One region of the Arthrobacter sp. 05T410 genome, then DNA from elsewhere that is predicted to be linked to it. Evidence: riboswitches for the same ligand, from Rfam matches in the RefSeq annotation. Region 1 holds a riboswitch; each other region holds the start of a gene.
The links. Region 1 has a riboswitch for thiamine pyrophosphate ahead of thiC (phosphomethylpyrimidine synthase ThiC). Riboswitches for the same ligand answer to the same signal wherever they lie in the genome.
Positions count from the first base shown of each region.

Region 2: another riboswitch for thiamine pyrophosphate. It lies ahead of thiO (glycine oxidase ThiO); the one in region 1 lies ahead of thiC (phosphomethylpyrimidine synthase ThiC).
Region 3: another riboswitch for thiamine pyrophosphate. It lies ahead of AC1DFR_RS15675 (ECF transporter S component); the one in region 1 lies ahead of thiC (phosphomethylpyrimidine synthase ThiC).
Region 4: another riboswitch for thiamine pyrophosphate. It lies ahead of AC1DFR_RS14650 (bifunctional hydroxymethylpyrimidine kinase/phosphomethylpyrimidine kinase); the one in region 1 lies ahead of thiC (phosphomethylpyrimidine synthase ThiC).

Region 1 covers NZ_JBFTLP010000018.1:51,019-58,745, reverse strand. Annotated here, with positions in the region: gene AC1DFR_RS17685 (hypothetical protein) at 58-495, opposite strand; gene AC1DFR_RS17680 (VOC family protein) at 932-1,807, opposite strand; gene AC1DFR_RS17675 (amidohydrolase family protein) at 1,883-2,989, opposite strand; gene AC1DFR_RS17670 (GNAT family N-acetyltransferase) at 2,993-3,493, opposite strand; TPP riboswitch at 3,570-3,677, shown strand; gene thiC (phosphomethylpyrimidine synthase ThiC) at 3,673-5,478, shown strand; gene AC1DFR_RS17660 (alpha/beta fold hydrolase) at 5,475-6,209, opposite strand; gene ffh (signal recognition particle protein) at 6,281-7,727, opposite strand, start outside.
Region 2 covers NZ_JBFTLP010000012.1:97,093-104,819, reverse strand. Annotated here, with positions in the region: partial or broken gene AC1DFR_RS15360 (DUF222 domain-containing protein) at 1-63, shown strand, start outside; gene AC1DFR_RS15355 (thiazole synthase) at 238-1,062, opposite strand; gene thiS (sulfur carrier protein ThiS) at 1,068-1,304, opposite strand; gene thiO (glycine oxidase ThiO) at 1,301-2,611, opposite strand; TPP riboswitch at 2,605-2,725, opposite strand; gene thiE (thiamine phosphate synthase) at 2,752-3,447, shown strand; gene AC1DFR_RS15335 (ferritin-like fold-containing protein) at 3,485-4,159, opposite strand; gene AC1DFR_RS15330 (RNB domain-containing ribonuclease) at 4,198-5,691, shown strand; gene AC1DFR_RS15325 (DEAD/DEAH box helicase) at 6,074-7,727, shown strand, end outside.
Region 3 covers NZ_JBFTLP010000013.1:71,787-79,513, forward strand. Annotated here, with positions in the region: gene AC1DFR_RS15645 (Na+/H+ antiporter subunit D) at 1-539, shown strand, start outside; gene AC1DFR_RS15650 (Na+/H+ antiporter subunit E) at 536-1,081, shown strand; gene AC1DFR_RS15655 (MrpF/PhaF family protein) at 1,078-1,356, shown strand; gene mnhG (monovalent cation/H(+) antiporter subunit G) at 1,388-1,738, shown strand; gene AC1DFR_RS15665 (DUF4235 domain-containing protein) at 1,847-2,110, opposite strand; gene AC1DFR_RS15670 (heme-degrading domain-containing protein) at 2,150-2,695, opposite strand; TPP riboswitch at 2,883-3,026, shown strand; gene AC1DFR_RS15675 (ECF transporter S component) at 3,093-3,740, shown strand; gene AC1DFR_RS15680 (ABC transporter ATP-binding protein) at 3,769-5,427, shown strand; gene AC1DFR_RS15685 (energy-coupling factor transporter transmembrane component T family protein) at 5,424-6,227, shown strand; gene AC1DFR_RS15690 (UDP-N-acetylglucosamine 1-carboxyvinyltransferase) at 6,388-7,727, shown strand, end outside.
Region 4 covers NZ_JBFTLP010000011.1:74,431-82,157, reverse strand. Annotated here, with positions in the region: gene proB (glutamate 5-kinase) at 1-23, opposite strand, end outside; gene obgE (GTPase ObgE) at 13-1,602, opposite strand; gene rpmA (50S ribosomal protein L27) at 1,720-1,983, opposite strand; gene rplU (50S ribosomal protein L21) at 2,045-2,353, opposite strand; gene AC1DFR_RS14650 (bifunctional hydroxymethylpyrimidine kinase/phosphomethylpyrimidine kinase) at 2,756-4,327, opposite strand; TPP riboswitch at 4,364-4,461, opposite strand; gene AC1DFR_RS14645 (Rne/Rng family ribonuclease) at 4,610-7,727, opposite strand, start outside.

The DNA of each region.
Region 1 (7,727 bases):
GACTTGACACGTGCCCGGCGCACCAGCGCGCGGCCTGGAAGCGGCCTCGAGGGCCGGTCAGGACGTCCAGACGTAGAGGCCGGACCTGGTGGCGGGGTCGACGCCGGCGGCGAGCTCGGCGATCCGGCGGACGTAGTCCCGGGCCTCTTCGGGGCCGAAGGGCATGTCCTCCTCGGCGGCCCAGTTGGCGGCGACATCCTCCAGGACCTCGCCCTCCCCTTCGGTTTCATAGTTGAGCAGTTCCGCCAGCGTGCGGACCATTGCCGCCGGGACGCCGAGCAGCGAGTCGCTGGCCACGTCGACCATGGCCAGTTCATAGTCCGCGCCCGGGGCGTGCACGGCGACGCCGGCGAGGTCTCCCAGCCGCTCCACCTCGAAATCGCTGATCTCCGGGATGCGGACGGCGCCCGGGGCGGCCGGGCCGCCGCCTTCCAGTGCGCCGGCGCGCTTGAGGGCTTCTTCGTGGGTGGACACAAAGAGTTCGGTGAATCCCATGCAGCTGGTCCTTAGGGTTCGGCGGTCCGCAGACCGCTGTTTTCGGCGTCGCTTCAGCCTAGCCGCTTCAGCACGACCCCGCCCCGCCCGCTGGACATGCCATCCTCTGACCCTGAGCACTGGGCATGTGGCAACTATGTCCATTTCCGGCTGCGAGCAATGGACATGTTCCGACGTCCTGCCTGGAAACAGTGGACATGTCCCTCGCTGGCCCGGGAACCCGACCAAGGCCCGATGGGCATGCCCACTCCTGGCCGTGAGTACTGGACATATGGCAACCATGTCCATTCCCGGCTGCGAGCAATGGACATGTTCCGGAGTCCCGGCCGCGAGCAGTGGACATGCCCAGCGTTCCCGCCGGCGAAGAGTGGACATGTCCGGGGGGAGCTGTGCGCGCTGGACATGTCCAGCGACCAGCTTGCCTAGGGGAGAACTTCTAGCGCACGGCGACGCGGATCCGGTTGCGCCACGGATCCTCGAAGCGCAGCTCGGCGCCGGTGTGGTGGGATTCGACGCCGGCAACCTTGAGCCGGTCGGCCAGGGCCGCGACGTCGTCGCCGGAGGGCACCTCGATGAGGACCTCGCCCAGGCCCAGCGTGTCGCGCCGGGGGCCCGCGCCGCGGCTGTTCCAGACGTTCATGGCCATGTGGTGGTGGTAGCCGCCGGCCGAGACGAACAGCGCCTGGCCGTGCCAGCCCGCGGTCTTTTCGAAGCCGAGCGTGCCGACATAGAAATCATGCGCCGACTGGACGTCGCCGACCTGCAGGTGGACGTGCCCGACGCCGGCGGCGGCCTGGCGCTGGCCGGCCACGGACTCCTCGGTCAGGTATTGCTGCAGGTAGCGCTGCGGCGGCAGGGCGAGACTGTCCATGACGACGTTCTTGCCCTCCCAGGACCACGCCGCCCGCGGCCGGTCCCAGTACAGCTCGATGCCGTTGCCTTCGGGGTCGTTGAAGTAGAACGCCTCGCTGACGAGGTGGTCCGCGCTGCCGGTGAAGGACTGGGGCTCGTACTGGGCCGCGGTGGCGATGGTGGCCGCCAGGGAGTGCTGGTCCTCGAAGAGGAGGGCGGTGTGGAAGAGCCCGGCCTCGCCGCGGGAAGGTAGATTCAGGCCCGGGGCAGGCGCCAGATGCACCAGCGGCTTCTGCTGGCGCCCAAGGTAGAGCCCGCCGTCCTGTTCGGCCACAGTCTCCAGGCCGAGGGCGCGCTGGTAGTAGTCGGTCATGAGCTTCATGTCGCCGACCTTGAGCATCACGGTGCCCATGGTGAGTTCGGCAGGAAGGAGGTCCTGGGTGCTGGCTTCTGCGGTCATGGCAATGCTCCGTGGATTCTGTAGCCACCGGCCTTCGGCGACTCTACATAAAGATAAATTACTTGAAGCTTCAATTTATTCCAAAACATGGACTGGCACCCGGTCTACCGGCAGCCCACGCAGCACGATATGCCGGATCCGGCGGAGCGTGGCCGGATTGCTCCGCGGATCTTCGGCCGTGACGAGGACATCAGCGCTTGCCCCTTCACCGATGGACTCCGCGCCGAGCCAGGTCCGCGCGGACCAGCTCGCGGCGTTGAGGGCGGCAGCGGCGGAAAGGCCGGCGGCGTGCAGGGCCTGGATCTCGTCCACGATCCTGCCATGGCTGATCACGCTGCCGGCGTCGGTACCGGCATAGATCGCCAGCCCGGCCTCGTGGGCTTCGAGGATCCGCTCCGCCCGGCGCTCCCACAGCGAGCGCATGTGGGCTGCGTAGCGGGGGAACTTGGCCGCCGCCCGGGCGGCGATGTCCGGGAACGTGGCGATGTTGATCAGGGTGGGCACGATCGGAACACCCTGTTCGAGGAAGCGCGGCAGGTGCCGCGGCAGCAGCCCGGTGGCGTGCTCGATGCAGTCGATCCCGGCGTCCAGCATGTCATCGAGGGTGTCTTCGGCGAAGCAGTGTGCGGTGACGCGGGCCCCCTCATCGTGGGCGGCCTGGACGGCGTCCCTGATGGTCCGGGCGGGAAAACTGGAGGCGAGGTCGCCGGCGTCGCGGTCAATCCAGTCCCCCACGACCTTCACCCAGCCGTCGCCTGCCCTGGCCTGCTTGCGCACGGCCTCGACGAGATCCTCCGGTTCGACCTCGACGGCCAGGCCAGGCAGGTACCGCCGGGTCCTGGCGAGATGCCTGCCGGAGCGGATGATCCGGGGCAGGTCCGCGCGCTGCTGCAGCCAGCGTGTGTTGTGGACGGCGCCGGCGTCGCGGACCAGGAGTGTCCCGGCGTCGCGGTCCGCCAGGGCCTGGGATTCCGCGGTGTCCTCGGTAACGTCCCCGCCCGGGCCGAGGCCGATGTGGCAGTGCGCGTCCACGAGGCCGGGCATGACCCAGCCGTCGAGTACGAGGTCAGGCGCGGCGGCCGGACGGTGGAAGGTCAGCAGGCCGCCCACCGACCAGAGCCCGCGGCGTTCCTGGTCCGCCGCGGTGAGGATGGGGCCGCTGAACTCGATGATGCCGGTCATGACCTAAAGCCTAATCCGCATGACGATCCGCCGGCCAAGACGGTCCAGCCCCAGCTGCGCTTCGTGGATCCGCAGGGCGCCCAACGCCTGTCCTGGCTGGGCGAGTTCCTCGAAACCGCAGCTCGCATAAAACGGCGCATTGAACGGGACGCCTGCGAAGGTGCAAAGCGTCATCGATAAATAGCCACGGCTCCGGGCCGCATCAAGGGCCGTCTCCACCAGGGACCGTCCTATCCCCCGCCCGGCGGAGTCCGGCTGCACGGAGAGTTGTTCCAGATGGGCCTGGCCGCCGACCTCGTCAACGCGGGCAAACCCTACGGGCGGGTTACCGGCGACAAGTATGAAGAGCGGCTCAACCGGCGTCGTCAACTCCGGAGCCGGGAGCGTCTGGTTCCCCAGCTCCGCTTCGAGGATGCGGTCTGCTGAGGCCTCGAGAACCGGCAGCGCCTTGAGGTCTTCCGGCGTCGCCATCCGGATGCGGGGCACGGCCCTGGGCAGAGTCACAATGCCACGCTAACACCGCGGCCCGACCGCACTCCGTCACACTCGAGGGCCGGCCGGAGGTGCGTGGTAGTTTCGTCTACGACCACACGGGTGCCCCTGCAGGGGCTGAGATCGGGCTGACGCAGCCTGCGACCGTTGAACCTGTCCGGGTAATGCCGGCGAAGGAAGTGAGCTTTTCCGTGAACACCCAAGTGACACAGCACAGCCCTGTCCAAATTCAGTCCGCAGCCACCACGCAGTCGCTGAAGTCCCACTCGCTGGCCTTCAGCACGGATCCGGAGCATGGCATCCGCGTGCCGGTGACCGAGATCGCCCTGGAACCCTCCCCGGGCGACGTCCGGAACCCGCCGTTCCGGGTGTACCGCACTGCCGGCCCGGGCAGCGATCCGGTCCGCGGGCTGGAGCCGTTCCGCACCCCCTGGATTGAGGCCAGGGCGGACACCGAACCCTACGCCGGCCGCGAACGGGAGCTGCTCGACGACGGCAAATCGGCGGTGCGCCGCGGTGCTGCGTCGGCCGAGTGGCGGGGCGGCCGGCCGGTGCCGCGCCGGGCCGTTGAGGGCAGGACCGTCACGCAGATGCGCTACGCCCGGGACGGTGTCATCACCCAGGAAATGCGGTTCGTCGCGCTGCGCGAGAACTGCGATGTGGAGCTGGTGCGCAGCGAGGTGGCCGCGGGCCGCGCGATCATTCCCAACAACGTCAACCACCCCGAATCCGAGCCGATGATCATCGGCAAGTCGTTCCTGGTGAAAATCAACGCCAATATCGGCAACTCCGCCGTGACCAGCTCCATCGCCGAGGAGGTCGACAAACTCCAGTGGGCCACGCAGTGGGGCGCGGACACCGTCATGGACCTCTCCACCGGGGATGACATCCACACCACGCGCGAGTGGATCATCCGTAATTCCCCCGTCCCCATCGGAACGGTCCCGATCTACCAGGCGCTGGAGAAGGTGAACGGTGAGGCGAACGCCCTGACCTGGGAGATCTTCCGGGACACCGTGATCGAACAGTGCGAGCAGGGCGTGGACTACATGACCATCCACGCGGGCGTGCTGCTGCGGTATGTGCCCCTGACGGCCAACCGGGTCACCGGCATCGTGTCCCGCGGCGGTTCCATCATGGCTGGCTGGTGCCTGGCGCACCACCGGGAGAACTTTCTGTACACCCACTTCGATGAGCTGTGCGAGATCTTCGCACGCTACGACGTCGCGTTCTCGCTGGGCGACGGGCTGCGGCCGGGCGCGACGGCGGATGCCAACGACGCGGCACAGTTCGCCGAACTGGACACCCTGGCCGAGCTCACGCAGCGGGCCTGGGACTTCGACGTGCAAGTCATGGTGGAGGGCCCCGGGCATGTGCCCTTCCACCTCGTCCGGGAAAACGTGGAGCGCCAGCAGGAACTCTGCAAGGGCGCCCCGTTTTACACACTCGGGCCGCTCGTCACGGACATCGCACCGGGCTATGACCACATCACCTCGGCGATCGGCGCCACCGAGATCGCCCGCTACGGCACTGCCATGCTCTGCTACGTCACGCCCAAGGAACACCTCGGGCTGCCGAACAAGGACGATGTGAAGACGGGCGTGATCACTTACAAGATCGCCGCCCATGCCGCGGACCTCGCCAAGGGCCACCCCGGCGCGCACGAACGCGACGATGCCCTGTCCAAGGCAAGGTTCGAGTTCCGCTGGCGGGACCAGTTCGCGCTGTCCCTGGACCCGGTCACGGCCGAGGCCTTCCATGATGAGACGCTTCCCGCGGAGCCTGCCAAGACAGCCCACTTCTGCTCGATGTGCGGTCCGAAGTTCTGCTCCATGCGGATCAGCCAGGACATCCGGGACGAATACGGATCAGCAGATTCGCAGGCGGCCCTAGCGCAGATGGCGGCCGGAATGCGGGCGAAGAGCAACGAGTTCCTCGCCTCGGGCGGCAAGGTCTACCTGCCGCAGCCCTCGGTGGGAGAACCCGCAGCTTCCTAGGACGCCCGGGCGTGCTGGTGCCGGCTGACCTCGGCGATGTAGGAGCGGATGGCCCGGTCCCCTTCGGCTGAATCCTGGGGCCGGTGCCCTCCCGGCGCCGTGCGGTGCAGGGCGCCGGTCTCGCGCAGGTAGCCGGCGATTTCCTCATACAGCGGTTCCCAGCCGCCGGTCAGGACCAGGGTCGGCACGCCCGGCACGATCTGCAGCGGGGCTTCCCACGGCGGCGCCTGCAGGCGGAGCCGGCGCGCAGCCCGGAGGGCCTCCGGCGTAGTGGCCCCGGGGGCGTCCGCCGCGAACGCGCGGCGGATGAACTCCCGCTGGAAGTCGTCGTCGCTGAGGTTGTGGCGGACGTCGAAGAGCGGCTGCATGAGGGCCCGGTGCGCGGCGGTGGCCGGGAGTTCCGCGGTCAGGGACAGGCAGGCCGGTTCCACCAGGGTCAGCGACTGGACGAGGTCGGGCCGTTCGACGGCGGCCATCATCGCGGCGATCGCGCCCTGCGAATGGGCCACGACATGGCCGCCGGCCTCGCCGCGGCCGTCGTCTGCCAGCGAGGCGAGCACGATGGCGGCGTCGGCGGCGAAGCTGGATTCGAGCGGTTCCGCGACGGCGTCAAACCCGTGCCGCCGCAGGAACAGGGCGTCGTAGTCCAGCGCCATTCCGTGCTGTTTTGGCCACGCGGCGGCGCCGAAGCTGCCGTCCCCGTGGACGAAGACTACGCGCTGCTTGAACATTGTCTAACCCTATGGCACTTCAGTGCTGATGCCGCCGGCGACACAGTGCCGGCGGCCGTCAGCACTTGCGGCTACTTGCTGCCGCCGAGGAACTTGTCGAAACCCTTGGGCAGGTTCAGCTGGGACGGATCGAAGTCGCCGCCCTGCTGGCCGAACGACGCTCCGGTGGGCAGCGCCTTGGGGCCGGCGGCACGCCGGGCCTCGGCGTCGCGCAGTTCCTGCGCCGCCTTGGCCGGGTTGCCGGAGCGGGCCTTCTTCTTGGGCGCGGACTTGGCTCCCTTGCGGGCGCCGCCCCCGCCGCCCATGCCGGGCATTCCCGGCATGCCGGGCATCCCGCCGCCGGCGGCCATCTTCTTCATCATCTTCTGGGCCTGGGCAAACCGTTCCAGCAGTCCGTTGACCTCGGAGACGTGCACGCCGGAACCGCGGGCAATACGGGCCCGGCGGGAGCCGTTGATGATCTTCGGAGCCACGCGCTCGTGCGGGGTCATCGAGCGGACAATGGCCTCGACGCGGTCGATCTCGCGCTCGTCGAACTGCTCCAGCTGCTGGCGGATGTTCTGCGCACCCGGCATCATCATGAGCATCTTCTTCATGGAGCCCATGTTGCGGATCTGCTGCATCTGGGCGAGGAAGTCATCGAGGGTGAAGTCTTCCTGGTCGGCGAACTTCTTCGCCATCCGGGCGGCTTCATCCTTGTCCCAGGACTTCTCGGCCTGCTCGATCAGGGTGAGGACGTCACCCATGTCGAGGATGCGCGAGGCCATGCGGTCCGGGTGGAAGAGCTCGAAGTCGTCCACGCCTTCGCCGGTGGAGGCGAACATGACCGGCTTGCCGGTCACCGACGCGACGGAGAGCGCGGCGCCGCCGCGGGCGTCGCCGTCGAGCTTGGAGAGCACGATGCCGGTGAAGTTGACACCCTCGTCAAAGGCCAGGGCAGTGTTGACGGCGTCCTGGCCGATCATGGAGTCGATCACGAACAGGACTTCGTTCGGGACGATCGCGCGGCGGATCTGGCGCGCCTGCTCCATCATCTCGGCGTCGACGCCGAGACGGCCGGCGGTGTCCACGATCACGACGTCGTGCAGGGTGCGCTTGGCTTCCTCGACGCCGTCACGGGCGACGGCGACGGGGTCACCGGCAGGGTGGTCCAGTTCGGTGGACGTGGCGCCCGGGTGCGGGGCGAACACGGGTACGCCGGCGCGCTGGCCGACCACCTGCAGCTGGGTGACGGCGTTGGGCCGCTGGAGGTCACAGGCCACCAGCATGGGGCTGTGGCCCTGGGACTTGAGCCATTTGGCGAGCTTGCCGGCCAGGGTGGTCTTGCCGGCGCCCTGGAGGCCCGCCAGCATGATGATGGTGGGTCCGGTCTTGGCCAGGCGGATCCGGCGGGTCTCGCCGCCGAGGATCTCGACGAGTTCCTCGTTGACGATCTTCACGATCTGCTGGCTCGGGTTCAGCGCCCCGGAGACCTCGGCGCCGAGGGCACGCTCGCGCACGCGGCCGGTGAATTCCCGG
Region 2 (7,727 bases), on a different contig from region 1:
CCACCCCACCTCGACCCCGCCCGGACACCCCGCCGGAACAGATACTTCCGCCCCCACCAGTAGCGCCCAGTTATTTAGGTGCTCGCTATATTTAGTTGCTCGATATTTAGGTGCCCGCTTTCGGCAATGACGGCCTTGTGCGAGCCATGGGGTGAGGACTCGTTGGAGCTCTTGGGGATGCTGGCCCGGGGAACCGGGCCAGCCGGCCCGATCCCGGGGGGCTTCAGAGGAACGGCGTTAGAGGAACTCGGCCCGGCCTTCCATTGCCGAGGACGCCAGTGCGTGTTCCCGCCGCGGGATCCTGCCGGCCGCTTTCGCCAGCCTGCCGGCGATGACGGCATGTTTGAAGGCCTCGCCCATGAGCACCGGATTCTGCGCACGGGTCACCGCCGTAGCCAACAGCACGGCGTCGCAGCCGAGTTCCATCGCCAGGGCAGCGTCCGAGGCCGTGCCGATCCCGGCATCCAGCACCACGGGCACGGACGCGCGCGAGACGATCAGCTCGATGTTGTGCGGGTTCAGGATGCCCAGTCCGGTGCCGATCGGGGCGCCCAACGGCATCACGGCCGTCGCGCCGAGGTTTTCGAGCCGGAGGGCAAGCACGGGGTCGTCGTTCGTGTAGGCGAAGACCTTGAAGCCTCGGGCCACGAGCTGTTCGGTTGCGTCCACGAGTTCGACGGCGTCCGGCAGCAGTGTGTGCTCGTCGGCAATGACTTCGAGCTTGACCCAGTCCGTTTCCAGGGCCTCCCGCGCCAGCTCGGCGGTGAGGACGGCGTCCTTGGCGGTGAAGCAGCCTGCCGTGTTGGGCAGTACCCGGATCTGATGGTCCTCGAGCAGCTGGAACAGCGAGCCCGTCTCCGCCGGCGAATAGCGGCGTATCGCCACCGTGGTCAGCTCCGTCCCGGACGCCACCAGCGCCGCCCCGAGCCCGTCCAGGCTCGGCGCACCGCCGGTTCCCATGATGAGGCGGGAGCCGAGCCTTACGCCGTCGACCACGAACGGATCGGCCACCGCACCGGTCTTGGGGACGGCCTGTGTTCCTGCGAACGTCGTCTCGTTCATGCTGGTCATCCTCCTTGGACTGCCGTGACAAGTTCGACGTCGTCGCCGTCGGCGAGCGCCGTGGCGTGCCACTGGCTGCGCGGCACCACTTCGGCGTTGCGGGCGACGGCGACACCGAGCTTCCGCCCGTCGGCGGCGCGGCCGTCGGGGCCGATGCTCCGGCCAGTGAGCTGGCTGACGAGTGTGGAGACGGAGGCGCCGTCGGCGACGCTCTGATCCGTTCCGTTAAGTCGGATGTTCATGCTGCTTCCTTCTTGGGGCTGTCCCCGGACGTAACCGGGATGCGGGAAAAACGGTCGGGGCGGAACCCTGCCCAGCGCGGGTCCGGCGTGAAATCCATGAGTTGCCGGCACACGGCGGCAGCGGCGGGGGTCAGCAGGACGCCGTGCCGGAAGAATCCTGTGGCGATGATGAGTCCCGGGACGTCGCCGCCGTCCGCTTGTGCGACCCGCCCCAGCAGCGGGGCATTGTCCGGGGTTCCGGGCCGCGCCCGCGCCGTGGCTTCCAAAAGCTCCAGCTCGGCGACCGCAGGCACCAGCTGCTGGGCATCCCGCAGCAGCTGGTAAATGCCGCCGGCGGAAACCGCGTGCGGATCCGACGGTCCATCCTCCCGCTGGGTGGCCCCGATCACCACGGTGCCGTCCTGGCGGGGGACGATGTACACCGGGATGCCGCGCACCATGCCCCGCACGGTGGCCGTGAGCAGCGGTTGCAGATGCGGAGGCACGCGGAGCCGGAGGATGTCGCCGTAGACGGGCCGCAGCGGCAGCACCAGCCCGGCCGGTAGCTCCTCGAGCGCGGCGGCGCCGAGCCCGTTGGCGACCACGGTCTCGGCAGCCCGTACGGTACCGCCGCCGGCCAACCGCACACCCGCCACCTGTCCGTCCTGCCACAGCAGGCCTGCCGCGCGCCGCCGGACGAAGCTGCCGCCTTCCGCACCGAGCACGCCGGCGAGCCGGGTGATCAGCAGGCGGGGGTCCACCTGGTGGTCGGCCGGGATGTCGAAGGCACACGAGATGCCGGGACTCAGGAGGGGCTCCCGGGTGCGCGCCTCGCGCACTGTCAGTGGCTCCACGGCCAGGCCGCATGCCTTCTGGACTTCCCTCAAGTCCGCGAGCGCGCGCCGGTCCGCCGCGTCGGCCCCCACCGCCAGGGTCGGCGTCGTTAAGTAGCCGGTACCCGCCGGGGAATCCGCGCCGGCGGCACCGGCGTCGAGAGCCGCAGCGAATCCTGGCCACAACCGGGAGGCCTCAAGCATCAGTCCCAGGAGCTGTTCCTCCTGGTAGTGCAGTTCACTCACGGGGGCCAGCATGCCGGCCGCGGCCCAGCTGGCTCCGCTGCCGGGAGCATCATCGATCAGGACCACGGATCGCCCCGAGCGGATGGCCTCGAACGCGATGCCATGGCCGATCACCCCGCCGCCGATCACGGCCACGTCGGCAGTCGTATCCCCCGCGATGATTCCCTCTGCGGTACCGGGCCCCGTGTCACAAACCTGGGCGTCGGCGTCATTTGCGGCTCCGGCCGCACGGCCTGCTCGTGTGCCCATGAAGAATTCCTTCCCTACGCCGGTACTAGCCGGATCAGGTCAAGCGGTCGGCTCTGACGCCCTCTCAGCCGGGCAGCGGCGACATGGCTGCTGCGGGCTCCCGCGGTATGCGCCCAGTTTAGAGGAACTAGGCTGGTCCCATGAGCCAGGACCCCCTCCACACCACCGCCCGCCTCTATCTCTGCACCGACGCCCGCAGGGACCGCGGCGACTTCGAGGACTTTGTGGACGCCGCCTTCGCCGGCGGCGTGGACATCATCCAGTTGCGCGACAAGTCGCTCGAGGCCTCCGAGGAGCTGGAACTGCTGGAGGTCCTGCACACCGCGGCGCAGCGCCACGGGCGGCTGTGGGCCGTCAATGACCGGGCGGACATCGCCTCCCTGTCCGGGGCTCCGGTGTTCCATGTCGGCCAGAAGGACATTTCGCTCGACGCCGCCCGCGGCTTTCTCGGCAAGGATGCCGTGATCGGCCTGTCCACCCACAGCCCGAAGCAGGTGGACGCCGCCATCGCTGCCGCGCCAGGCCGCAAAGGGCTCGATTATTTCTGTGTGGGCCCCGTGTGGGCGACGCCCACCAAGCCCGGACGCGCCGTCGGCCTCGATCTGGTGCGCTACGCCGCCCAGGCGATCGGCGGGGCGGACGCGGAGGGAACCGGCAAGGTCGACGAAAGCGTGCTGCCGTGGTTCGCGATCGGCGGGATCGACCTCAGTAACGTGGAGCAGGTAGTCGATGCCGGTGCCCGGCGGATCGTCGTGGTCCGGGCGATCACCGACGCCACTGATCCGGCCCACGCCGCCGGAGCCTTGCTGGCGGCGCTGGACGCCGCCGCATCCTAAGCAGGTCCCCAGCCCGTAATGCCGGCCGGCACTGAAACTATCCGGCGAGACCCAGCTCCGTCATCCGGCGCGCGTGATTCGCTGCGAGTTCGGCCGCCAGGCCGTTGACCAGCGCCCGGGCGCCGGCGTCGTCCAGCCCCGACAGTCCGCCGAGGAACGCGTGCTCGGCGCTGACACGCTGGGCGTGGTTCAGTACTTCCCCCAGCAGACGCCTGGCCCACAACGCCAGGCGCGACGCCAGCCGGGGGTCATCGGCCAGGGCCGCCTTGATGCGCGCCTGCAGCACGGCCGTGGACTCACCGGTGGAGCGGACCTGCCCGATCAACTCACGGGTCGCGGCGTCGACGTACCGGCCCACGACGCCGTAAAAGTCCGCGGCGACCGTGTCGATCACGTAGGCCTTCATGAGGGCCTCGTACCAGTCCGACGGGCGCGTGCGTTCGTGGAAGTGGTCCACCGAGGGCTGGAACGGCAGCATGGCGGCCTCCGTATCCAGGCCCATGTGTTCGAGCCGGATTCGGACGAGTTCGTAATGCTGGAACTCGACCACCGCCATCCTGCCCAGCAACGCACGGTCATGCAGCGTGGGCGAATACCGGGCACTCGAGGACAGCCGCTCGAAGGCGGAAAGCTCGCCGTACGCCAAGACTCCCAGCAGGTCGGCAAGGAAGCTGTTGTAGAGGGCAGGATCGTCCGCAGTTGCGCTCATCATCCAAGACTAATAGCGGAAATCGGGCTACCCTGATTTTCGTGTCACATCATCGCCTGACCCCCAGTGTCCACGAGCAGCAGAACCAGCTTGCCGGGGCACTCAAGGCGTTGCGCACCACGCTGGAACTGCCCGGCCCGTTCCCCGAGGATGTGCTGCGCGACGCGGAGGCGGCGGTGGCCGAGCACAAGCTCCCGGACCTTGACCTCACGCACCTCGAGTTCGTGACTATCGATCCGGCATCGTCCACCGACCTGGACCAGGCCCTGTTTATCGAACGGAGCAACGGCGGCTACAAGGTCTTCTACGCCATCGCCGACGTCCCCTCCTTTGTCGCCCCGGGCGGGGCGCTGGACGCCGAGACCCGGCGCCGCGGCCAGACCTTCTACACCCCGGACGGCCGGATTCCGCTGCATCCGGAGATTATCAGCGAGGCCGCCGGCAGCCTGCTCGCCGGGCAGCTGTGCGCGGCGTTCGTCTGGGAGTTCGAGCTCGACGCCGCGGCAGAGGTCGCCTCGGTCCTCGTGCGCCGGGCACAGGTCCGCAGCCGCGCGAAGCTCAACTACAAAGGCGTCCAGGCCGAGCTCGACGCCGGCACCGCGGCGCCCGTGCTGCAGCTGCTGAAAGAAGTAGGCCTCAAACGGGTGGAACTGGAACGACTCCGCGGCGGCGCGAGCCTGAACATGCCGGAACAGGAGATCCAGCAACTGCCCGACGGCGGCTACCGGATCGTAGCGGCCCCGCCGCTGCCGGTGGAGGACTGGAACGCCCAGATTTCACTCATGACCGGGATGGCCGCCGCGGCGCTCATGCTCCAGGGCAAAGTCGGCATCCTGCGCACCATGCCCGCCCCGGACGAGGCATCACTGCGCCACTTCCACCGGCAGACCCACGCCCTCGGCAAGCCCTGGGACGGGGAAATGCGCTACGGCGAGTACCTGCGGACCCTTGACCCGACGGACCCCCGGCAGCTGGCCATTGTGCATTCGGCCGGGATGCTCTTCCGCGGTGCCGGATACACACCCTTCGACGGCACAGTGCCCAACGCCGCCGTCCAGTCCGCCATCGGCGCCGCGTACGCCCATTCCACGGCACCGCTGCGGCGGCTGGTCGACCGCTTCGTGCTGGTAATCTGTGAGGCCCTGAGCAACGGCACCGAAGTTCCTGCCTGGGCCAGGGCCGCGCTGCCCTCCCTCCCGGCGATCATGGCTACCTCGGACCAGTTGGCGGCAAAACTGGAGCGGCTGGCGCTGGACACCGTTGAGGCGGCCCTGCTCGTCAACCACGTCGGCCAGGAATTCGACGCTGTCGTCATCTCCGGTCCCAAGCCGGCCAAGGGCACCAACGGCACCAGCAACGGCAACGGCGGGAAGACCAACGGCAACGGAAACGGCCCGTCCGGGATCGTCCAGATCGCCGAGCCCGCCGTGACCGCACGCTGCCCCGGCGAGCTGGAACCGGGCACCAAAGTCCGGGTCCGGGTGGTGTCCTCGGACATCGTCACGCGGGAAATCCAGTTGGAGCTCGTGGGCTGACGGCCGGCTATCGGTCCGTTGACGGCCCGCTGGCCGTCCTCACGCCGTCCCCACGCCGTCGCCAGCCAGCGCTCCCGGCCGCCCTCCCGGTCACTTCCCGAGGCGCAATCACCCGCCCAGTCGAGGATCCACGCCTTGTACAGCTAGACTGAAGAGGTAGAAATGGATGCCCGGTCGTTGATTTCCATGATTTTCGAATTCAACAAGCCCGCCCCTACGCGATCTTGAGATACACCCGCTGGTCCCCAGTGCCAGCATTTAGATAGCCCGCGATCGGCTTCCACTGGAATTGCTTGCGCGCCTGAGCGTGCTCCGGAACGGCCACCACGGCCGGCCCCGTTGAGCAAGCAGCGCAGCCCAAAATGAATAAGGAAACTCCCCTGTGAGTGAATTGCACACGCACCAGCTTCTGACCGATGAGTCCGGCACGGAGACCATCGAGCCCGAAGAGACCATCATCTCGGACGAAAAGCCGCACGAGATTGCCGAGAAGACCTTTGCCGACTTCAATGTCCGTGCCGACATCGTGGAGTCCCTGGCCGACGCCGGCATCACCCACCCCTTCCCGATCCAAGCCATGACCCTGCCGGTCGCACTGGCAGGGCATGACATCATCGGCCAGGCCAAGACCGGTACTGGCAAGACCCTCGGCTTCGGCATCCCGGCGCTGCAGCGCGTCGTCGGCCGCGACGACGCCGGCTTCGACAAACTGGCCGTTCCCGGCGCCCCGCAGGCCCTGGTGATCGTGCCCACCCGCGAGCTCGCCGTCCAGGTAGCCAAAGACCTCGAAAACGCCGCCAAGAAGCGCAACGCCCGCATCGCCACCATCTACGGTGGCCGCGCTTACGAGCCGCAGGTCGAGGCGCTGCAGAACGGCGTCGAGGTTGTCGTCGGTACCCCCGGCCGCCTGATCGACCTCTTCAAGCAGAAGCACCTGAGCCTGAAGAACGTCAAGATCGTTATCCTCGACGAAGCCGACGAGATGCTGGACCTCGGGTTCCTGCCGGACGTCGAGACCCTGATCGCAGGCACGCCCGCGGTCCGCCAGACGCTCCTGTTCTCCGCCACCATGCCCGGCCCGGTCATCGCCATGGCCCGCCGCTACATGACCCAGCCGACACACATCCGCGCCGCGGACCCGGACGACGAGGGCCTGACCAAGCGCGATATCCGCCAGCTGATCTACCGTGCCCACAGCATGGACAAGGTGGAAGTGGTGGCCCGCATCCTGCAGGCCCGCGGACGCGGCCGGACCATCATCTTCACCAAGACCAAGCGCACCGCCGCGAAGGTGGCCGAGGAACTGGTGGACCGCGGTTTTGCTGCGGCCGCCATCCACGGTGACCTCGGGCAGGGCGCCCGCGAACAGGCGCTGCGCGCCTTCCGCAACAACAAGGTGGACGTCCTCGTTGCCACCGACGTCGCCGCCCGCGGCATCGACGTCGACGACGTCACCCACGTGATCAACTACCAGTGCGTCGAAGACGAGAAGATCTACCTGCACCGCGTGGGCCGCACCGGCCGCGCCGGCAACAAGGGCACCGCCGTGACCTTTGTCGACTGGGACGACATGCCGCGCTGGGGGCTCATCAACAAGGCCCTCGGCCTGAGCTACCCCGAGCCCGTGGAAACCTACTCATCCTCGCCCCACCTGTTCGAGGAACTCGACATCCCCGCAGGCACCAAGGGCCGGCTGCCGCGCGACAAGCGTGTGCTGGCCGGGGTCGACGCGGAGGTCCTCGAAGACCTCGGCGAGACCGGCAAGAAGAACTCGCGCACCAGCGCAAAGGACGGCGGAAAGGACGGCGCAAAGGACGGCAGCCGCACGAGCAGCCGTGACGGCGCCCGTGAAGGCAGCCGCACGAGCAGCCGTGACGGTGCCCGCGAGGGCAGCCGGACCGGCGGACGTGACTCGCGCCGCAGCGGCACCGAAGCCGGCGGACGCTCCGGCGACCGCCGTCGCCGTCCCGCCGAGGCCGATGCCGCCACGGCGTCCACTGCGAACGGACAGGGACCGGAAGCTGCTGCCGCCGCGC
Region 3 (7,727 bases), on a different contig from region 1:
GACTGGCCAAGCTCTCCCCGGTATTGGGGGTCCTGTTCTTCATTCCCGCCATGAACCTCGCCGGAATCCCGCCGTTCTCGGGTTTCCTGGGCAAGCTGGGGCTGCTTCAGGCAGGCGTGGAACTGGGGACGCCGCTGGCCTACGCCCTGGTGATCGGCGGCGTGCTGACGAGCCTGCTGACCCTGCTGGCGATCGCGAGGGTCTGGAACCGGGCGTTCTGGCGCAAGCCCGGGGACGCCGAACACCCCGATCCGGTGCTCCTGGCAGCGCCGGCCGACTCCGCCACGGGTGACCGGGCCGGCAAGACGAATGTGACCCTGCTGCCCCGCACCATGGTGGGCTCCACCCTGGGCCTGGTGGTCTTTGGCGTGGCCCTGACGGTCTTTGCCGGGCCGCTGTTCAGGGTGGCCGACCAGTCCGCCCAGGAGATGCTGGACCGGACCTCCTACATCCAGGCCGTGCTCGGCCCGGACGCGCCCGTGCCGCCGGTGCCCCCGTCGCTCCACCCGGTGCAGGTCCGGGAGGGCGGCGGAAAATGAACCGGAAAAGGATCTCGCTGCGCCAGGAACTGCCGCTGCTGGTCTGGCTCGTCTTTGTCTGGGGCGCGCTCTGGCAGAACTTCAGCCCGGGCAATCTCCTCTTCGGCGCCCTCATCGCGGTGCTCGTGGCGCGCATTTTCTATCTGCCCCCGGTGGAACTCGGCGGCCGCTTCAACGTGCTCCGCGCCGTGCCGTTCGCCCTCATCTTCCTCGGAAAAGTCGTCGCGGCAAGCTTCCAGGTCCTGTACCTGGCCGTGGTCCGCGGCCCCAACGTGGTCAGCGCAGTCGTAGCCGTGCCGCTCCGAAGCCATTCGGACCTCCTGGTCACGGCCACCGGGCACGTGATCTCGCTGATTCCCGGGTCCCTCGTGGTGGAGGTGGACAGGTCGACGTCCACGCTCTACATCCACGGCATCAACGTCCGCAATGCCGAGGACGCGGCCAAGCTGCGCAAAGAGGTCCGGGACACCGAGGCCGGGCTGATCCGGATCATGGGGACCAAAGCCGAACTTTCCGCCCTGACACAGGAGACCGCCGCATGATGCAGACCGTCCTGACGGTGACCGCCGTCGTACTGTCCCTGGCCGCCGCGGGGGCGATCGTCCGGATCGCGCGGGGGCCCTCGCTGCTGGACCGGGTTCTGGCCGCCGACGTGCTGCTGGCCATCTTCGGCGCGGCCCTGTGCATCGACATGGCCGCCAACCGGCACCTGAACAACCTGATGCTGCTCGTTGCGATTTCCCTGATCGGATTCGTCGGCTCGGTCACCGTGGCCCGGTTCGTGGCCGACAGGCGGGAGGGCGTCCGTGAATCCTGACACAGTGATCGACGCCGTCTCCGCCGTGTTCATGGTGACCGGAGCCCTGATGTCCCTCGCGGCCGCCATCGGGCTGCTGCGATTCCCGGACCTCATGAGCAGGATGCACGCGGCCACCAAACCGCAGGTCCTCGGCCTGTTCCTGCTGCTGGCGGCCCTTGGCCTGCAGATGCGCACCTGGTCGGTGTGGCCCGTCCTGCTGGTGGCCTGGCTCTTCCAGCTGCTCACCGTCCCCGTGTCCGCCCACATGGTGGGCCGGGCCGGCTACCGGACCAAGCACCTGCACCCGGAGCTGCTGAGCTCCGACGAGCTCGAGGCGGTAGTCCAGAAGGCCGCCCAGCAGGCGGCCACGCACGGAGCGGACGACGACGACGACCGCTGAGCCCCGTCCGGCCCGGCGGACCCGGCCGCACGTCGCCCCCGTCCGGCCCGGCGGACCCGGCCGGGGCCTTCGACTGCCGCGGCGGGCGCCGCGGCTGGTCGCGTCAGGTCAGACGACGTCCTGGGTCTTGGCGAAGCGGGTGATCGCGCGCTGGGTGCCGCGGTTGGCGAGCACCTGGATGATGGCGCTGACCGAGGCGGAGATCAGGGCGAACGTCAGGGCCGAGCGCAGGGTGGTGGGAACGTCGTCCTCCTGGCCCTTGGGCGGCTTGTTGCCCGTGGACTTTTCCCACATGGTGTCCACCAGCTTGGTGCCGGCAAAGCCGGCCAGGAGGCTGACGCCGGTGCCGAGCAGCTTGATGAGGATGTTCATTCTTCGGTCTCCTTGGGACGGGAACGGTTTTCCCCTAGCCTAGCGTTCCGGGGTGAGGACCATCCGCAGGGCCTCGACCACGAGTTCGTGATCCGCCTTCTGGGGCAGGCCGGAGACGGTGACGACGGCGACGGCGCCCGTGCCGCGCACGTAAACGGGAAACGCCCCGCCGTGGGCGGCGAACTCCGACTGATCCCACCAGGCGTTGTCCTCGATCCTTCCGCCGGCGGCGCGGGCCCGGAGGCCCACCAGCAGGGACGGGACCTCGTACCGCATGGCGGTGCGCTTTTTGGCGTTGATCCAGCGCTCATTGTCCGGTGTGGCGCCGTCCAGCGCGGCGTGGAAGAGCACCTGCTCGCCTTTGGTGATGTCGACGGCGATGGGCAGCGAGCGTTGCCTGCCCAGCTCGACAAGGAGGAGCCCGAGGTCCAGGGCGTCATCCTTGCTGAACGACGCGAACTGGAGCGCCTCTATCTCGGCCAGCACGCGGCCGATAAGCGCCGCCAGGGAACCCCGCGGCTGCGGCTCACTCGAGTCGGGATCGTATTCCCCGGAGGGATCTTGGGTGACCGGTGTGTGCGACAAAATATTCCAGCTTTCCGGTGGGTGACGAGGCCGCCCGCTGGCGGGTCCGGGGGTCCGGCACGACGACTCTACCAAGAGGGATTTCCGGGCCGCCGGGACTGCCGCCGTCCGGTCCACGATTGTGACGGCACACCACTGAAAACCCGGCCGTCCGGGTGTAAACTGAGCCAGCCCACAAGGGCGAAAATAATTACGACAGGGGAGCGCCGCCGTCGGGCATCGCCGGAACAATCCGGGGAAACCTTTGGTGGGCGCTGAGAGTGCGGACAGCCGCAGACCCTCGAACCTGATCCGGTTAGTACCGGCGCAAGGGAGTCGAGTTCTCAGGGTGCGCGGAGGGCGGCGGAAGCCGAGACCGGCCGGCGCACCCTCCCCTCCTGTTCCTCAGGAGGACGACATGACAGATATTTCAGCACAGCATGGTTCCGCCAGCCGTTCATCCGCCCGGCGCAACTACAGCTGGCGCGTGGTGGACATTGTGGTGGCCGCGTTGATCGCCGTTGCCGGCGGCGTCATTTTCTGGGCCTGGTCCCAGGGCGCGAACCTGATCTCGACTCCGGTCAACGCGGTCTACCCGCCGTTGAGCGGACTCTACGCCGGCGGCTGGATGATCCCGGCGGTGCTGGGCATGCTCATCATCCGCAAGCCGGGCGCCGCGCTCTTCTGCGAAACCGTCGCGGCCACCGGCGAGCTCATCATGGGTTCGCAGTACGGCACCACGGTGCTGATCTCCGGCATCCTGCAGGGCCTCGGCGCCGAACTGGTCTTCGCGGCCTTCCTCTACAAGAAGTTCAACCTGCCCGTCTCCGTGCTGGCCGGCGCCGGCGCGGGCCTCTTCTGCGGCCTGAACGATTCCTTCCTGCCGTGGGGCTGGAACATCGCCTACGAAGCCGGCGACAAGCTCGCCTACATCGCCTTCACCACGATCTCCGGCGCCGTGATTGCCGGCGGACTGGCCTGGCTCGCCACCCGCGGCCTGGCGAAGACCGGAGTGCTGGGCTCCTTTGCCTCCCGCAAGGCCGCCACGGAGCCCGTCTTTTCCTGAGCCCCGTCGCTGAATCCTGCAGAGAATCATGAGATCTTCACCGGGCGTCCGGCCGGCCGCCGTCACGGCCCGCGGCTGGGGCTGGCGGCATGCCGGACGGACCAGGCCCGCGGTCAGCGGCCTTGACCTGGACATCCAGCCGGGGGAGCGCGTGCTCCTGCTGGGGCCCTCCGGCGCCGGCAAGTCGACGCTGCTCCACGCCCTGGCCGGCGTGCTGGGCGACGGCGCGGCCGGCGACTCCGGGGACCCCGGCGACTCCGGCGACGCCGAGAACACAGACGAGACCGGCAGCCTCCTGATCGACGGTGCCCCGCCACGGGCGCAGCGCGGCCGCGCCGGGCTGGTGCAGCAGGACCCGGAAACGCAGGTGGTGCTCTCCCGCCTCGGCGACGACGTCGCCTTCGGAGCGGAGAACCTCGCCGTCCCGGCGGCGGAGATCTGGCCGCGGGTGCACGAGGCCCTCTACGACGTCGGGCTGGGACAGCTGCCGCTGGACCACCCGACGGCGGCCCTCTCCGGCGGCCAAAAGCAACGGCTCGCGCTCGCCGGGATCCTCGCGATGCGGCCAGGGCTGCTGCTGCTCGACGAGCCGACCGCCAACCTCGACCCCGCGGGCGTCCTGGAGGTCCGCGACGCTGTGGGCCGCTGCCTGGACAAGACAGGCGCCACGCTGGTGGTCGTGGAGCATCGGGTGGGGGTCTGGAAAGATCTGGTGGACAGGATCGTGGTGCTGCAGCCAGGGTCCGCCACGGACTCCGCGGTCTTGATTGACGGACCGCCGGACCGGGTCCTGGCCGAGGCGCGGGACATGCTCATCGGTGCGGGCGTCTGGGTGCCGGGCTACGTCCCGGCGACGCGGATGCGGACACCGGTGCGGGGCGCGGGACAGATTCTGCTCGCGGCCGACGCGCTCGCGGTGTCCCGCGAACGGCCGCGGCGGGCCGGGCTGCGCGACGGCTTCCGCACCATCGCGCCGCGTCCGGTCCAGTCCGGGGTCTCGGTCCGGGTCCGCGCCGGCGAGGCGCTGACCATCACCGGACAGAACGGCACAGGGAAGTCCACCCTGGCGCTGACGCTGGCCGGTCTCCTGCGGCCCGTCGCGGGAACAGTCTCGGCCACGGCGGAGCTGAGCAGTCCCGCCACCGGTCACTCCAGTGGTCGCTCCAGTGGCCGCGTACGCGACGGCGCCGGACCCGATCCCTACCGGTGGAAGGCCCAGCAGCTGATCGCCAGGATCGGAACCGTCTTCCAGGAACCCGAGCACCAGTTCGTTACCGGCAAGGTCCTCGACGAGCTCATGTTCGGCCCGCGCCACCTCGGCTACGGCGAAGACCGCGTGGACGAACTGCTGGAGCGGCTGCGGCTGACGGAGCTTGTGGACGCCAACCCCTACACGCTCTCCGGCGGCGAGAAGCGGCGACTTTCGGTAGCCACTGTGCTGGCGGCGCACCCCCAGGTGCTGGTCCTGGACGAGCCCACCTTCGGCCAGGATGCCAATACCTGGGCCGAACTCGCCTCGTTCCTCTCCGAGCTCCTCGACGCCGGTACCGCCGTCGTGTCCGTGACGCATGACGCCGAATTCAGCGCCGTCCTGAGCGGCGCCGAACTCCGCCTCCGGCCACAGGAAACCGCCGCCGCGGACGCTCCCGGCCCGGATCTCGAGCTGCCGGAGGGGGCCTCGCCATGAGGGACGCGCTGAGCCTGCTCGGCAACCATGCGCTGCTGACCCGAGCCAACCCGCTCGCCAAGTTCACGGCGGTCACCCTGATCACCCTGGTCCTGGCGCTCTCCATTGACTGGGTGTCGGCGTCGGTGGCGCTGGCGTTCGAACTGCTGCTCCTGCCGCTGGCGGGCCTGACTGTGGCCTTGCTGTGGCAGCGCGGCTGGCCGCTGATCCTCGCCGCGGCGCTGGGCGGCTGGAGCACGGCCATCCTGGCGGCCGATTCCGGACCCGTCCTGCTCGATGCGGGGATCTGGTCCGTCAGCGCCGGTTCCCTGCAGCTGGGGATCGGCTTCATGCTCCGCGGGCTCGCGATCGCATTGCCCGCGGTGCTGCTGATGAGCTGTACCGACCCCACGGACCTGGCCGACGCCCTGGCCCAGAACGCGAAACTGCCGCACCGGTTCGTCCTGGGCACCCTGGCCGCGATGCGGCTCGTCGGAATCATGGCCGAGCAATGGCAGACCATCGGCATGGCCCGGCGGGCCCGCGGCGTGGGCTCGAGCGGCAACCCCTATCAGCGGTTCCGCGCCACGCTGGGCCAGAGTTTCGGCCTGCTGGTGCAGGCGATCCGGAGCGCCTCGCGGCTCGCGGTGACCATGGAGGCCCGCGGGTTCGGCGGTGCCGCCCGGACCTGGGCCCGGCCCTCCACGTTCAGCGGACTCGATGCCTGGGTGCTGCTGGGCGGGCTCGGCATCGCCGCCGCCGCCGTCGCCGCGGCCCTCGGCGCGGGCACCTGGAACCTCGTCTTCCTCACCCGCCAGTAGACCGGCGCCGCCGGCCGGGCAGCCCGGGAGTTCCGGCGGGGCGGCCCGGGAGTTCCGGCGGCCTGCCGGTTATCGCATGGCGTGGGTATCCGTGTGAGATTGGCGCCATTCCGGCCGGAATTGCCGTGGTTTATAAATCATGCGTGATATTTTCGGGAGCATGACTCAACCGACTGCTGAACACGTAGGCATCCTGCTCCGCGAGGCGCGCGGCGCCAAGGGCTGGACCCAGGGGCAACTCGCCGCCGAGCTGGGCACCAGCCAGAGCGCCATCGCCCGGATGGAACAGGGCAAGCAGAACCTGAGCCTGAAGATGATCCAGCGCCTGGAGGCGATCGTCGGGCACAGCATCGTCAAGGTGGGCCGGCCCCAGATGACCCACCTGCGCGTCGAGGGCGGCCGCACCCTCGCCGGCGCGGTGGACGTCAACAGTAGCAAGAATGCCGGCGTCGCGCTGTTGTGCGCCAGCCTCATCAACCGCGGCACCACCACGCTGCGCAGGCTTGCCCGGATCGAGGAAGTCAACCGGATCGTGGAGGTGCTGACCAGCATCGGCGTCGAGTGCACCTGGCTCAACGCGAACGACCTCCAGATCCGCCGCCCCGCCGTCCTGGACCTGGCCTCCATGGATGTGGAGGCGGCCCGAAGGACCCGCAGCGTCATCATGCTCCTGGGCCCGCTGCTGGACGAGGCCGACACCTACCGGCTGCCCTACGCCGGCGGCTGCGACCTCGGCACCCGCACCGTGCAGCCGCATATGCAGGCACTGCGCCAGTTCGGCCTTAGCGTGGAGGCGAAGTCCGGGTTCTACGCGGTGCAGGCGCCGCCGTCGGACGGTCACGACCGCTCCTTCGTGCTCAGCGAACGCGGCGACACCGTCACCGAGAATGCCATCATGGCCGCAGCCCACCGCCGTGGCACCACCATCATCCGCAATGCCAGCCCGAACTACATGGTGCAGGACCTGTGCTTCTACCTGCAGATGCTCGGCGTGGACATCGCCGGGGTTGGCACCACCACGCTGAAGATCACCGGCCGCCCGTCGATCGACGCCGACATCGAATACTTCCCGTCCGAGGACCCCATCGAGGCGATGAGCCTCATCACCGCCGGCATCGTGACGAACTCGGAAGTCACCATCCGCCGCGTCCCGATCGAGTTCATGGAAATCGAACTCGCCACGCTCGAGCAGATGGGCCAGCGGCTCGAGGTTTCCGGGGAGTACTTTGCCCGCAACGGCCGCACCCGCCTGGTGGACGTCACCACCAAGCCTTCGGAGCTGCGGGCGCCGGAGGACAAGATCCACCCCATGCCCTTCCCCGGGCTGAACATCGACAACCTGCCCTTCTTCGCGGTGATCGCCGCCAACGCCCACGGCCAGACAATGATCCATGACTGGGTCTACGAGAACCGGGCCATCTACCTGACCGAGCTCAACAAGCTCGGCGCCCAGGTCCAGCTGCTCGATCCGCACCGCATTTACGTCAACGGGCCCAGCAA
Region 4 (7,727 bases), on a different contig from region 1:
TCGACGACGGCCTTACTCGTCATCGGCTTCGCCCAGTCCACTCTCCTTGAGCGGCTGCCGCGCGCGGCGGCTGCTGACGGATTCGGTCCAGATGCCGGCCTTGCGTTCGGCTTCGAGCTCGGCGCGGGCGGCGGCCTTGGCGTCGCGGCGTTCCTGCTGTTCGTCGCGCTTCTGGCCACGCGTCGGGCGGTCGCCGATGTCGGCGAAGCGCACGTCGGTGCCGCGGGGCGAGGCGAGCAGCTCAGCACCGGCCATCATGGTCGGCTCCCAGTCGAAGACGACGCCGTCGTCCTCGCCGATGACCACCATGTCGCCCGGCTTGGCGCCCTGCTTGAACAGTTCATTTTCGACGCCGAGCTTGGCCAGGCGGTCGGCGAGGTAGCCGATCGCTTCCTCGTTGGTGAAGTCTGTCTGCTTGACCCAGCGCACGGGCTTGTCGCCGAGGACGCGGAAGAGCGGCTCAAGGTTCTTTTCCTCGCGGCGGATCGTGAAGCCGGTCTCGTTGACGGCGCGGGGGCGCAGCACGGGGGCGTGTACCTTCGGCGGGGTCGCGGCGACGGCGTCGCGGGCGGCCTTTACGATTTCGGCCATGGCGAAGCCAAGCTGGCGGAGGCCTTCGTGGCTCGTCGCCGAGATTTCGAAGACCTTGTAGCCCCGGGATTCGAGCTCCGGGCGGACGAACTCGGCCATGTCCTTGCCATCCGGCAGGTCAACCTTGTTCAGGGCCACGAGGCGGGGGCGGTGGTTCAGCGGAACGACTTCGCCGTCGGACCCGCTGTAGCTCATGTCGACGGCGTACTTCTCCAGCTCGGCCTCGATGATGGCGAGATCGGAGAGCGGATCGCGGTCCGATTCGAGCGTGCCGCAGTCCAGCACGTGCACCAGGGCGGCGCACCGCTCGACGTGGCGCAGGAAGTGGTGGCCCAGGCCCTTCCCCTCGCTGGCACCCTCGATCAGGCCGGGGACGTCGGCAATGGTGAAGCGGACTTCACCGGCCTGGACGACACCCAGGTTGGGGATGAGGGTTGTAAAGGGATAGTCCGCGATCTTGGGCCGGGCGGCGGACATTGCGGCGATCAGGCTGGACTTGCCGGCGGAGGGGAAGCCGACGAGGGCGATGTCGGCGATGGACTTCAGTTCCAGGACGACGTCGCTGGATTCTCCTTCGATGCCGAGCAGCGCGAAGCCGGGCGCGCGGCGCTTCTGGGAGGACAGGGAGGCGTTGCCGAGGCCGCCAATGCCGCCGGCGGCGGCGATGTATTCGTCGCCTTCGGCCACGAGGTCGGCGATGACTTCGCCGGACTTGGACTTCACCACGGTGCCCACCGGCACCGGAAGGATCAGGGTTTCGCCGTTTTTGCCGCCGCGCCAGTCGCCCATGCCAGGGCCGCCGTTGGTGGCGTGCCGGTGGGGCGCGTGGTGGTAGTCGAGCAGGGTGGTGGTCTGGGGGTCCACGCGCAGGATGACGTCGCCGCCGTTGCCGCCGTTGCCGCCGTCGGGACCGCCGAGGGGCTTGAACTTCTCACGGTGGACGGAGACACAGCCGTGACCGCCGGTACCGCCGGATACGTGCAGTACTACCCGGTCTACAAAGCTCGCCACGTGGATCTCCTCAGTGCTGTTCCCCGGACCCCCAAAGAGGCCCAAGATGATTGTAATGCGGTTAAAACACCGGTGGAGCGGACCTAATGGCCCGCCCCACCGATTTAGAACTTATTGTTACTCTGCAGCTGCAGCAGCCACGATGTTCACAACGCGGCGACCACGGCGGGTGCCGAACTCGACAGCACCGGGGGTCAGGGCGAACAGGGTGTCGTCCCCGCCGCGGCCTACGCCGGCGCCCGGGTGGAAGTGGGTGCCGCGCTGGCGGACGATGATCTCGCCTGCGGAAACTACCTGGCCACCGAAGCGCTTAACGCCGAGGTACTGGGCGTTGGAGTCACGACCGTTGCGAGTGGAACTCGCGCCTTTTTTATGTGCCATTTGAAATGCCTGCCTTCAAAAATTCTGGGGAATCTGCTGGAACCTGAACAGTAACGAAGAGTTACTTGATACCGGTGATCTTGACCTTGGTCAGTTCCTGACGGTGGCCCTGACGCTTCTTGTAACCGGTCTTGTTCTTGAACTTCTGGATGACGATCTTCGGACCACGGAGGTCTTCGAGGATCTCAGCCGTAACCGTTACCTTGGCCAGGTCCGCAGCAGCAGACGTGACTTTGTCACCGTCCACCAGGAGCAGTGCGGGCAACTCAAAGGTGCTGCCGGCTCCACCGGGGACGCGGTTCAGGGTAACGAAGTCTCCAACGGAAACCTTCTCTTGGCGGCCGCCTGCGCGGACAATCGCGTACACCACTGGGGAACTCACTTCTCTCGACGTTTATTACTAGATTTGCGTGCGGAACCAGGGGCCAAATTGTTTGGACCGGCTCACGCTGTGCCTCAACGCCGGTGGATTCCCCGGGGGAACCCATGAGCTATCCCCGGAACAAATCCATTTGGAATTCCAAGCGGACCGTTCTCAGGGTCATAACCCAAGTGTTGGCGTAAGCACCGAAGATCTAGAATACGCTAATTTTGCCTTCGGCCGCAAATGAGGCTGGTTCCGGCGGGTAGTCCGTGATAGGCGCCACAACATCTTGATGCAAAGTCCCTGCCAATGTTCTTGGCCGGGATCTTGACCATCTTGAGCTGTGTTGCCGCAACGACTTCCGGAACCGCGCCCCACCATCGTACCGGTAGTCCGGACCAGCTCGCGTCAGGCGTACAGCCGCGGCGCGTCGAAGAAGTCCACTTCGTAGCGCGAAGACTGCCGGAAAGCCAGGGCCATGGCCTGCCGCTCGCTCTCCGATGCCCGCCCGGCCGCCGTGTCCGTGTACGCGATGGCCTGCCGGGTCGCGGCGGCGAAGTCCTCGTCGGCGTAGGTCCGCAGCCAGCCGGCGTAGGGGTGCTCCCCGGGGGCGCCACCGGCCAGGAACTCCCGGTGCAGCGTGGAACCGACCTCGGCGTAGAGCCAGAAGCAGGGCAGCGCCGCCGCCACGAGGACGCCATAGCTGCCGGAGACCGAGGCGGCCAGCAGGTGGTCCACATACGCTTTCGTGACCGGGCCCAGGGTGGAGGCCGTGAGGCGCGTGCTGAGCCAGGAACGGTGCAGCTCGGATTCGACCTCCAGGCAGGTCTGCGCCGAACGGGCCCAGAACAGCTGCTCGGCCTCGGTGGGGGCAATCGCCGCGGCCCGGGCCAGGACCCGGGAGTAGCCGTTGAGGTAGATGGCGTCCTGGGCGAGGTAGTACGCGAACTCGTGCTCGGGCAAGGTGCCGTCGGCCAGTCCGCGGACGAAGTCCAGGGCGTAGATCGCCTCAAGATCATCCGCGGCTCCTGCGCGCAGGGCTGCGGCGAACTCCCCCGCCGCCGGACCGTGCCCGGCCTGGAGGTGCTGCAGGTGGTGGAAGTGGTGGACCGGGCCGTTGCCCGAGCCGACGTCCAGGGCCGAGGCTCCGCGGAGCGCGCCCAGCAGCCACGGCTTGACTTCCCGCAGCGCCGCTTCCCAGTCCCCCACCCGGGCCTGCACGGTGGCCATGGCCGAGGACAGGGAGCATCCGGTGCCGTGGCTGTTGCGCGTCGCGATCCGCTCCCCCGGCACCACCACCGTTTCCTGGCCGAGCAGGCCGCCGGTGTTGACCAGCGCATCCGGGCAGCCGGTGCCGGCGTCGGCGTCGTGGCCGTCGGCGTCGTGGGCATGCCCGTCCCCCGGCCCGGCGCCCTGGAGGTGTCCGCCCTTAACCAGGACGGGGGTGCCGGTCAGGGCGGCCAGCCGCTTGCCCTGCGCCAGGGCCTCGGTCCAGTCGGCAGCGACGGGTTCCTTGAGCAGGATGGCGAGTTCGGCGAGGTTGGGCGTGATGAGGTCCGCCAGCGGCAGGAGGGCCTGCAGGGCGGCCTCGGCGGATTCCTGCAGGAGCCGGTCACCGCTGGTGGCGACCATCACCGGGTCCAGGACCACGACGGCGGGGCGCACCTTTTCCAGCCAGCCGCGGACGGCGTCGATCACGGCGGCGTCACCGAGCATGCCGATCTTGACGGCGTCGATGCCGATGTCGTCGCTGATGGCGTCCAGCTGCGCCGTGAGGAACGCCGCCGGGGGGACGTGGACGGCGCGCACGCCCTGCGTGTTCTGCGCTGTCAGGGCGGTGATGGCGGCCATGCCGTAGCCGCCGTTCGCCGCGATACTCTTCAGGTCGGCCTGGATTCCGGCCCCGCCGGAGGGATCGGAGCCGGCGATGGCCAGCACGCGGGGAATGCGCGGCGGGGCCGGCAGAGACTCGTTGTGCAGAAAATTGGGCGGGAGGAACTCGGACGGATTCGATTTCGCGGACAAGGAAGACATCCCTTCGCCGGTGCTAACCGGACAGGTTCAACGGGTCTGGATCTCAGCCGGCCCGATGCCCGGCACCCCGTGTCAGTGTTCCAGCCTAGCCCTTGCCACCCGGAGGACCCGTTAACGCACGAGCGGGCCCGGGCCCGGGCGGACGTATGTTACGTCTGCCCTGACCCGGACCCGCGGCCCGACCAGTCGAAATAATGACCGGACGGGGACGTGGTCAGTCGCGGAGGACTACAGCTCCGACGCCGGCACGCCGACGCCGAGGATGATCGGCTCGTTGCCGGCCGGGATGGACGCAGGCCCGGCCGCAACGGGAGCCTTGGCCTCGTGGACCGATCCGGCCGCGGCCGGCCGGGTTGCCTCGCGGTGCTCCACGGAGGTTTCGTTGGCTGCGCCCTGGGCGCGGCTGGCACTCCGGTTGCGGCGCCCGCGGCGGCCGCGCAGCGTCGTGGTGTCAGCTGTGCGTGACGCCGGCGCCTCCGCAGCGCGGACGGCCGACGGCGCCTCGGGCGCCGTGGCTTCCGGGGCGGCAACAGCTGCGGCCTGGTTCGGCTTGCCGGCCTCGGCTTCGCCCAGGTTTGCGAAGGCCTCGGTCAGCAGGTCCAGGGTCAGGGCCGGTGACGGCGCGTCCTCCGCGTGCTCGACGAAGGGCAGGGCCACCTGCTCGCCGCCAAACGTCAGCACCGTTGCGGGGCGGCCGGCTGCCTCGTCGGCGGCTGCCAGCTGCGTGACGGCGTCGACGGCGGCCTGGCGGGCCCCGGCGTCGCTGGCTGCGGCTGCCTCCCCGTCGTGCAGGTGCGCGGCGTGCGCTGCGGCAGCGATGTTGGCCAGCGCGGCACGGGTGGCCTCGGCCTTGGCGTGGCGTTCGGCCTCAGTGGGTTCGGCGTGGACGGGCGCGGGTGCGGCCGGCGCGGTCTCTCCGCCCTGGCCCCCCCGGCCGCGGCGACGGCTCTTGCGTTCCGGGCGGGCAGCAGGCTGCGCCTCGGTGCGCGGCACATAGTGCTCCGCGGCGACCGTGTTGGCGCGGCGGTGCTCCACCGGCTCGTCGTGGGTGACGATGCCGCGGCCCGCACATGTTTCGCACTGTTCGCCGAAGACTTCCAGCAGCCCGGTGCCCATCCGCTTGCGGGTCATCTGCACGAGGCCCAGCGAGGTCACCTCGGCCACCTGGTGCTTTGTCCGGTCCCGGCCCAGGCACTCCACCATGCGGCGCAGCACGAGGTCGCGGTTGGATTCGAGCACCATGTCGATGAAGTCGATCACGATGATGCCGCCAATGTCGCGCAGGCGCAGCTGCCGGACGACTTCCTCGGCCGCTTCCAGGTTGTTCTTGGTGACGGTTTCCTCGAGGTTGCCGCCGGAGCCGGTGAATTTGCCGGTGTTGACGTCCACCACGGTCATGGCTTCGGTGCGGTCGATCACGAGCGAACCGCCCGAGGGCAGGAAGACCTTCCGGTCCAGGGCCTTGTGGATCTGCTCGTCGATGCGCCAGGCCGCGAAGATGTCCGTGTCCTTGGTCCACTTCTCGAGCCGGCCCACAAGGTCCGGTGCGACGTAGGTGACGTAGGCCTCGATGGTGTCCCAGGCTTCCTCGCCGGAGACGATCAGCTTGGAGAAGTCCTCGTTGAAGACGTCCCGGACCACCTTGATGGTCAGGTCAGGTTCGCCGTAGAGCAGTTCGGGGGCGAGGATCTTGGTGGACGTCGACTGGCTCTCGATGCCTTCCCACTGCGCGCGGAGGCGGTTGATGTCGTGGGTCAGCTCTTCCTCGGACGCACCCTCGGCCGCGGTGCGGACAATGACGCCCGCGTCCTCGGGCAGGCGGTCCTTGAGGATCCGCTTGAGGCGGTTGCGTTCGACGTCGGGCAGCTTGCGGGAGATGCCGGTCATGGAACCGCCGGGCACGTACACGAGGTACCGGCCGGGCAGCGAGATCTGGCTGGTGAGACGGGCGCCCTTGTGGCCGACCGGGTCCTTGGTGACCTGGACCAGCACGGAGTCGCCGGACTTCAGCGCGTTCTCGATGCGGCGCTGCTTGCCCTCGAGGTTGACGGATTCCCAGTTCACTTCACCGGCGTAGAGCACGGCGTTGCGGCCGCGGCCGATGTCCACGAAAGCGGCCTCCATGGAGGGCAGCACGTTCTGGACCTTGCCCAGGTAGACGTTGCCGATCAGGGAGTCCTGCTGGGTCTTGGACACGAAGTGCTCGGCCAGGACGCCGTCTTCAAGGACACCGATCTGGATTCTGTCGTCGCGCTGGCGGACGATCATCTGGCGGTCCACGGACTCGCGGCGGGCCAGGAACTCGGCCTCGGTGATGACGGTACGGCGGCGGCCGGTGTCGCGGGATTCGCGGCGGCGCTGCTTCTTGGCTTCCAGGCGGGTGGAGCCCTTGACGGATGTGACGCGGTTGTTCACCGGCGCCTCGGCCATCGCACGCGGCGCACGGACGCGGGTCACCGTGTTGGGCGGATCGTCGCCTTCCCCGCCGGTCAGCTCGAGGTCCTGGTCTCCACGGCGACGGCGGCGGCGGCGGCGGGAGGTCACACCGTCTTCAAGGATTACCTCGGAACCTTCGTCGCCCTCTTCTTCGGTGCCTTCCGACTCGGTGTCGGACTCGGCAGAGGTGCGGGTGCGGCCGCGCCGGCCGCGGCTGCGGCGCCGACGGCGGTTGCCGGCGTCCTCGTCCTCGTCGCCTTCCTCGTCCTCGGGCTCAGCTGCTGCGGCGGCAACGGGGACCGGACGCACCACAGTGCTCAGGTCCGGGGCCTGGAAGATGACGGAAGTGAGGGCACCCGGTTCCATGAACAGCGACGCGGCCGGGCTTTCCTCGGGCCGGGCTTCCGGCTCTTCGGGCTGGGCTGCGGCGGGTTCCGCGGTGGGTGCTTCCGCAGCGGCGGCTTCTTCGGCCGGGAGTACTGCCGCGGGTGCTTCTTCGGCCTTCGGGGCGGCCTTGGCACGGCTGGCACGGCGGCGGACCGGCTTCTCTGCAACCGTCTCTGCGGCCGTTTGTGCGGCTTCTGCGGCGGCAGTTGCGTCAGTGCCAGCTGCTGCGGGGGCCTCAGCCGCGGCAGGTGCGCCGGTTTCGGCGTCGCCGGCGAAGGCAGGCAACGGTTCCGGGGCTGCTACAGCTTTCCGGGTCCGGGTGCGCCGCGCGGGCGCCTTGGCCGCAGTCTCGGCTGCAGCAGTTTCAGATACAGCAGCTTCGGGTTCAACAGTTTCAGATCCGGCTGCTTCGACGTTGGCCGGCTTACGGCGGCCCCGGACGGGCTCATCTGAACCGGCCGCGTCGGCCAGGGCCGCGGCTTCGGCAACAGCCTCGGCCGCCTCCGCGGCGTTGACCTTGGCG